2 regions of the Rhodoferax sp. GW822-FHT04A08 genome follow, and region 2 is predicted to be linked to the other one. Evidence: riboswitches for the same ligand, from Rfam matches in the RefSeq annotation. Region 2 holds a riboswitch; the other holds the start of a gene.
What was found. A riboswitch is a leader RNA that binds a small molecule or an ion and turns the genes downstream of it on or off. The one in region 2 is predicted to bind thiamine pyrophosphate.
Positions count from the first base shown of each region.

Region 1: linked by a shared signal. The riboswitch ahead of thiC (phosphomethylpyrimidine synthase ThiC) and the one ahead of thiM (hydroxyethylthiazole kinase) in region 2 are both predicted to bind thiamine pyrophosphate.

Region 1 is NZ_JBXAMW010000004.1:27,573-30,984, forward strand. It holds gene thiC (phosphomethylpyrimidine synthase ThiC) at 1-1,676, opposite strand, end outside; TPP riboswitch at 1,752-1,861, opposite strand; gene AC1RMF_RS09795 (putative bifunctional diguanylate cyclase/phosphodiesterase) at 1,883-3,412, opposite strand, start outside.
Region 2 is NZ_JBXAMW010000014.1:16,058-19,469, reverse strand. It holds gene AC1RMF_RS21090 (sensor histidine kinase) at 1-1,050, opposite strand, end outside; gene AC1RMF_RS21085 (flavin reductase family protein) at 1,421-1,957, shown strand; TPP riboswitch at 1,994-2,087, shown strand; gene thiM (hydroxyethylthiazole kinase) at 2,126-2,956, shown strand; gene thiE (thiamine phosphate synthase) at 2,950-3,412, shown strand, end outside.

The DNA.
Region 1 (3,412 bases), on a different contig from region 2:
GCCGTGTCCGGGTCGATCGCCAGGCGGAACTGGTCTTCCCAGCGGAACTCGAAGCGCGCCTTGGAGACGGCGTTGTCCCACATCTGCGCGCCGGGGAATCCCTTGGCTAGGTCAGCCGCGTGGGCGGCAATCTTGTAGGCGATCAGGCCCTGCTTGACGTCATCGCGGTTGGGCAGGCCCAGGTGCTCCTTGGGCGTGACGTAGCACAGCATGGCCGTGCCGTACCAGCCAATGTTGGCAGCACCCATGGCTGAGGAGATGTGGTCGTAGCCCGGCGACACGTCCGTGATCAGCGGGCCCAGGGTGTAGAAGGGCGCCTCGAAGCAGGCCTCCAGTTGCTTGTCCACGTTTTCCTTGACCAGTTGCAGCGGCACGTGACCCGGCCCTTCAATCATCACCTGCACGTCGTGCTTCCAGGCAATCTGCGTGAGTTCGCCCAGGGTGTGCAGTTCGGCGAACTGTGCTTCGTCATTGGCGTCGGCGATCGAGCCCGGACGCAGGCCGTCGCCAAGCGAGAAACACACGTCGTAGGCCTTCATGATGTCGCAGATGTCTTCGAAGTGCTCGTACAGAAAGCTCTCGCGGTGGTGCGACAGGCACCACTTGGCCATGATGGAGCCGCCGCGCGAGACGATGCCGGTGAGGCGGTTGGCGGTGAGCGGCACATAGGCTAGGCGCACGCCGGCATGGATGGTGAAATAGTCCACGCCCTGCTCGGCCTGCTCGATGAGCGTATCGCGGAACAGTTCCCAGCTCAGGTCTTCAGCGCGGCCATGTACCTTTTCCAAGGCCTGGTAGATCGGCACGGTGCCGATGGGCACGGGTGAGTTGCGCAGAATCCATTCACGCGTCTCGTGGATGTTGTCGCCAGTGGAGAGGTCCATCACCGTGTCGGCGCCCCAGCGGATGGACCAGACCAGCTTGTCCACTTCTTCCTCAATGGACGAGGTGACCGCCGAATTGCCGATGTTGGCATTCACCTTCACCAGAAAGTTGCGGCCGATGATCATCGGTTCGCTCTCGGGGTGGTTGATGTTGGAGGGGATCACGGCGCGGCCGCGAGCTACTTCGTCGCGCACGAACTCAGGCGTGACCTGCTGCGCCATCAACGCACCAAAGGCCTGGCCCGGTTTGGGCAGACGCTCGGTGGCCAAGCGCTCCTGGAGTTGTGCGCGCACCAGGTTTTCGCGGATGGCGATGTATTCCATCTCCGGCGTGATGATGCCCTTCTTCGCATAGTGCATCTGGGACACGTTGGCGCCCGCCTTGGCGCGGCGCGGTACCGGGGTGTGGGCCATGCGCAAGGCCTGTAGACGCGGATCCTGCAGGCGCTGGCGTCCGTAGGCACTGCTGATACCCGGCAGCGCTTCGGTGTCGCCACGCTCGGCGATCCAGGAGGCACGCAAGGGTGCCAGACCGCGGGTGATATCCACGGGCACCGAAGGATCGGTGTAAATGCCGGAAGAGTCATACAGCCGCAGGGCCGGATTGGGCTCGCGCCGCGGCTCACCGCTGCCAGTGTGCACCAGCGTGTCGCTGAGCGTGACTTCGCGAAACGGCACGCGGATGTCCGGGCGCGAACCCTGGATATGGATGCGGGAAGAGCCCGGGAAAGGCGTGCGGGTGATGCGGCTGGCAAGGCCCGCGGTATCTACGGTGTTCGATGTTTGGGTCAAGGCGGTCTCCGGTTGTAAAGAATGGAGCCTGCCTGGGCGGCCGGGTTGTGCCCTGGGAATTGCCAGGTGGGACCGGTGCCAATATGCGTTGTTCCCTACGCGGGAATGACCCCGATCAGGTTCAGCGGGTTCCACCAAAGTGGTCTCAGCCTCGACTTTCGTCTACGGCGCCCCGACAAGCCCGGCCAGTGTATGCGAAATTGGATTCAGTTGAGTGTGTGCAGCTCTGCGCCACCCGACGCTTGCGCCGAAAGCAGCTCCACCAACTTGCCCTGCGCCATGGGCTGATGGTAGAGAAAGCCCTGCATGATCCTGCAGCCCGCGTCGGCGAGGTACTTGGCCTGCACGGCCGTTTCCACCCCTTCCGATACCAGGTTCAGGCCCAGGCCCTGCGCGATGGCCACAATGGCCAGCACCACCGGGAACTGGGCACCCGAGTCCTGGATTTCCATGACAAAGGAGCGATCGATCTTGATGGTATGGATAGGGAAGCGGTGCAGATACGACAGCGATGAATAGCCCGTCCCGAAGTCGTCGATCGCCACGCTCACGCCCAGTTGGCAGAGCTTGTCGAGCTGATCGATGGCATTTTGCGGATTGCGGATGCAGATGTTCTCGGTCACCTCGACCTCGATCTGCCCGGGCGGGATTTGGTGGCGCACCAGCGCGTTCTTGAGCTTCTCGAAGAAGTCACCCCGGTCCAGGTACTGCGGAGAGATGTTGAGCGACAGGCGCATGGAGTCGCCCCCAAGTGCCGTCCACTCCAGGAAGTCACGGCAAATGGCCTCCAGCATCCAGTCACTGATAGGCAGGATCAGGCCGCTCTCTTCGGCAAACGGCAGGAATTCGCCGGCTCCCATGAAGCCGCGCGCGGGATGGTTCCAGCGCATCAACGCCTCGGCGCCGATGATCTTCTGGGTGCTGATGTCCACTTGCGGCTGGTAGAACATTTCCAGCTCGCCGCGCTCCAGGGCCATGTGCAGGTCATGCTCTAGCACGATCTTCTGGTACGAGGTTTCGAGCAGGCTGGCATGGAAGAACGCGTAGCCGTTCTTGCCCTGCGACTTCATGTGGTACATGGCGATGTCGGCATTGCGCACCAGTTCCTCCTGCTGCGAACCGTCGTAGGGGTACAGGGCAACACCAATGCTGGCCGACACGTGCACGGGCTGACCAGCCACCTGAAACGGCTGGCGCAGACAGTCCACAAACTTGCCCGCGATCAGCGCGGCGTCCTGGCGGTCGCTCAGCTCTGGCAGCACGGCGGTGAATTCGTCACCTCCCAGGCGCGAGAGCGTGTCGCAGCGGCGCAGACAGGCCTTGAGCCGCGTGGCCACCTGCTGCAGCAGGGCATCGCCTGCGCCATGGCCCAGCGTGTCGTTCACCACCTTGAAGCGGTCCAGATCAATGAACATCACCGCCAGATTGGTCTCGTTGCGCTTGGCCTGCAGCAATGCCAGGCCAAGGCGGTCTTTGAACAGCGCGCGATTGGGCAGCTCGGTCAGGATGTCGTGATAGGCCTGATAGGCAATCTGTTCGTCGGCGCGCTTGCGCTCGGTGACGTCACGCGCCACGCAGTAGGTGCCGCCTTCGGTCTTGTGGCGCGCATCCAGCTTCACCGAGTCACTGTCCGTGCCCGGCTGAATCATCACCATGACGATGCTGAAGGTGCGTGGCTCGTTTTCCGCGCGCAAAGGCTTGAGCCGCAGTTCCACGCTGCGCGATTGCGAAAACGC
Region 2 (3,412 bases):
AGGCGTGCGCAATTCATGACTCATGCTGGAGAGAAAGTCGGACTTGGCCTGATTGGCTCGCTCAGCCAGCGCCGTGGTGCGCTGGAGCTCCAGGTTCTTCTCCAGCAGAACGCGATCGAGCTCTTTGCGCACACTGACGTCGGTATTGATGCTGATGAAATGCGTCAGCCGCCCTTGATCGTCGCGCACAGGAGACATGGTCAGCAAATTCCAGAAATGGCTTCCGTCCTTGCGATAGTTGACGAATTCGCCGCTGAAATCGCGCTGCTCCTTGACGGCCAGCATGAACGCGGCGAGCGTGTCCGCATTGGTCTGTGGCCCATTGAATACGCTGCACGAAACGCCCGTAAGCTCGGACTCTTTGTAGCCCGTCATCGACAGGAAGGCCTGGTTCGCAGAGACCACGCGCAAGTCGGGGCTGGCAATCAATACGCCTTGAGACACAGCCTTGAGCGCAATGTCGCTGATGCGTATGTGGTCCTGTACCAGCTTGCGTTCGTCGACATCGGTCAGCACCAGACGGTGCAAGGCATTGGCACTTGTGCCCGAGTCAAATGTGGAGCGCAGCAGACCCCAGAACGTGCTGCCATCGGCGCGCAGCAGCCGCACCTCACAGGACTGCGGCAGTCCGGTATCAAAAAGCCGCATGCGATGCAGATAGTAGACGTCCTGGTCAGCAGCCAATATGAAATTCTGTACCCGCTTCCCCACCATGGCGTCACGCGGCAAACCCAGCAGGCTGCCGGCAGTGAGGTTGGCCTCCAGGATGATTTCGCCTTCGCTGACAGTACAGTAGCCCACGGGTGCAAGGTCATATAAATCGAAGTACCGGCTGCGGGCATCGGCCAGCTCATTCTGCATGCGCCTAAGCTCCTCGTTTTGCAACTCCAGCTCGATCTGGTGCACACGCAATTCGTGAACCAACTGCCTGGAGGTCAACTGGCTGATGACCGCACGGCGCTCCTGCCGGTCTGCTTGCCGCACATGGAGTGCATTCAGGTCGGGCTCTGGTGGTGCTGCAGAACTATCCCCGTCCGTTCCAATATCCATATCGCACCTCCTGGGGTTTGGCAGGTGGCCATGCGGTTTGCACTGCACAGGTTCATCCGCCGTGGCTCGACAAGGAGCCAGAATTAAATCGCCCCCCTTTGACGGGAAGCGGACTTCTTGGGTACGAAGAACCGATCAGGCCTGGCTGATCCTAGTTTGCAGGGAAGAAGAAAAACATTGCGGCCCCTCCCAGAGCCACACGGTCTCACTCTGTCGCGGGCTTATAGCTTTCGGGCCATTCTATGCCAGGGATGGCCCCAACTCTTGATCTAAAACAGATTCGCACCATTGCACCTCTTGAAACGATTGCGTGCAGGAGTACAGTGAACCGGACCCGCTGCCAAGCCCCGCGCATCAGGAGTCTGCGTACATGTCCAAGCGATCATTTCCCCTTGCCAAGGTGTATGGACTGCTGGAGCCTGGCCCGGTGTTGCTGCTGACGACTGCACACAAAGGCCACTCCAACGTCATGGCCCTGTCGTGGCACACCATGTTGGAGTTTGAGCCACCGCTGGTGGGATGCGTGGTGAGCACTGGTGACTTCAGCTATACCGCGCTCAAGGCCACGCGCGAATGCGTGCTCAACATTCCCACCGCCAACCTGGCCAAGAAGGTCGTGCAATGCGGCAACAGCACGGGCCGAGACTTGGACAAGTTCCAGGCCTTCGACCTGACCCGCGTGGCAGCTTCTCAAGTGGCCCCTCCCCTGGTGGCAGAGTGCTATGCCAGTCTGGAGTGCCGGGTGTTTGATACACGCATGGTCAATCGCTATGGCTTCTTTGTGTTGGAAGTGGTGCAGGCCTGGGTGGACGCGTCTCTCAAGAAACCGGCCACGCTGCACCACCGCGGGCACGGCCTGTTTGCCATTGCGGGAGAAACCATCAAACTGGCCTCCAAAATGAAGTGAGACCTTTGTTGCTGGCAATGCAACATCGCCGATAATCCCCCCTGCTAGAGGTGCCGCCGTCGGCGGCTGAGAAATACTCTTTGAACCTGATCTGGGTCATGCCAGCGTAGGGAAGCTCGCTTCACTGCCACCTGCATGGTCCCGGTCCCTGACCACACTAGGAAGACCATGACCGACCTGCTCTCCCCCGCCGATATCTGGGCCGACGTCACCGCTGTGCGTGAGCGTGCTCCCCTGGTGCACAGCATCACCAACTTCGTCGTGATGAACCTCAACGCCAATGTACTACTGGCCGCCGGTGCTTCGCCCGTGATGGCCCATGCCCGCGAAGAGGTGCAGGCCATGGCCAGCATCGCGCAGTCGCTGGTGCTCAACATCGGCACGCTGGAGCCCTATTGGATCGAGAGCATGCGCCTGGCCTTGCAGACCGCCACGCAGCGCGGTATTCCCACGGTGCTGGACCCGGTGGGTGCCGGTGCCACGGCCTACCGCAACGAGAGCATCGAGCTGCTGCTGGGCACCGCCTCGCCCACCGTCATCCGCGGCAATGGCTCGGAGATCATGAGCGTGGCCGGCTCCAACGTGCAGACCAAGGGCGTGGACAGCAGCGCCGCATCCAACGATGCGCTGGGTGCGGCGCGCGCCCTGGTGGCGCGCACCGGCGGCGTGGTGTGCGTGAGCGGCCCGACCGACCATATCGTGGACGGCAAGCGCTGGGCGCTGCTGAGCAACGGCCATGAATGGATGACCCGCATCACCGGCGTGGGCTGCTCGGCTACGGCCCTGATCGGCGCCTTCTGCGCCGTGCAGCCCGACGCCTGGCGCGCCACAGTCTCTGCCATGGCGTTGATGGGCGTGGTCGGTGAAGTGGCTGCCGAAAAGGCCGTGGTACGCCGCCAGGGCGTGGGCAGCATGCAGGTGATCATGCTCGACGAATTGCAGTTGCTGGACCAGGCCACGTTTGAGCAGCGCCTGAAGATGGAATTCAAGCCTTGGTAACTCACGCTCAGGCCACACCCTGGAGCCGCGAGCGGCTGCGCGAAGCTCTGCGCCTGTATCTGGTCACCGACCAACCCAGCCTGAAAGGTCGCACCTTGACCGATGTGGTGCAAGCCGCAGTTCAGGGCGGCGTGACCTGCGTGCAACTGCGCGAGAAGCACGCAAACAGCCGCGACTTCCACGCGCTGGCCATGGCCCTGATGGACCTGCTGCAGCCCTTGCAGATTCCGCTCATCATCAACGACAGGCTGGACATTGCCCTGGCGTGTGGCGCACAGGGTGTGCATCTGGGGCAAAGCGATCTGCCGGTGGCAGCGGCACGCGCCTTGCTCCCGCCGGGGGTCTTCATCGGCTGGTCGGTGGAGACACTGGACGAAGTGATGCAAAGCGCGAGCCTGCCGGTGGACTATCTAGGCGTGAGCCCGGTCTATGCCACTCCCACCAAGACCGATACCG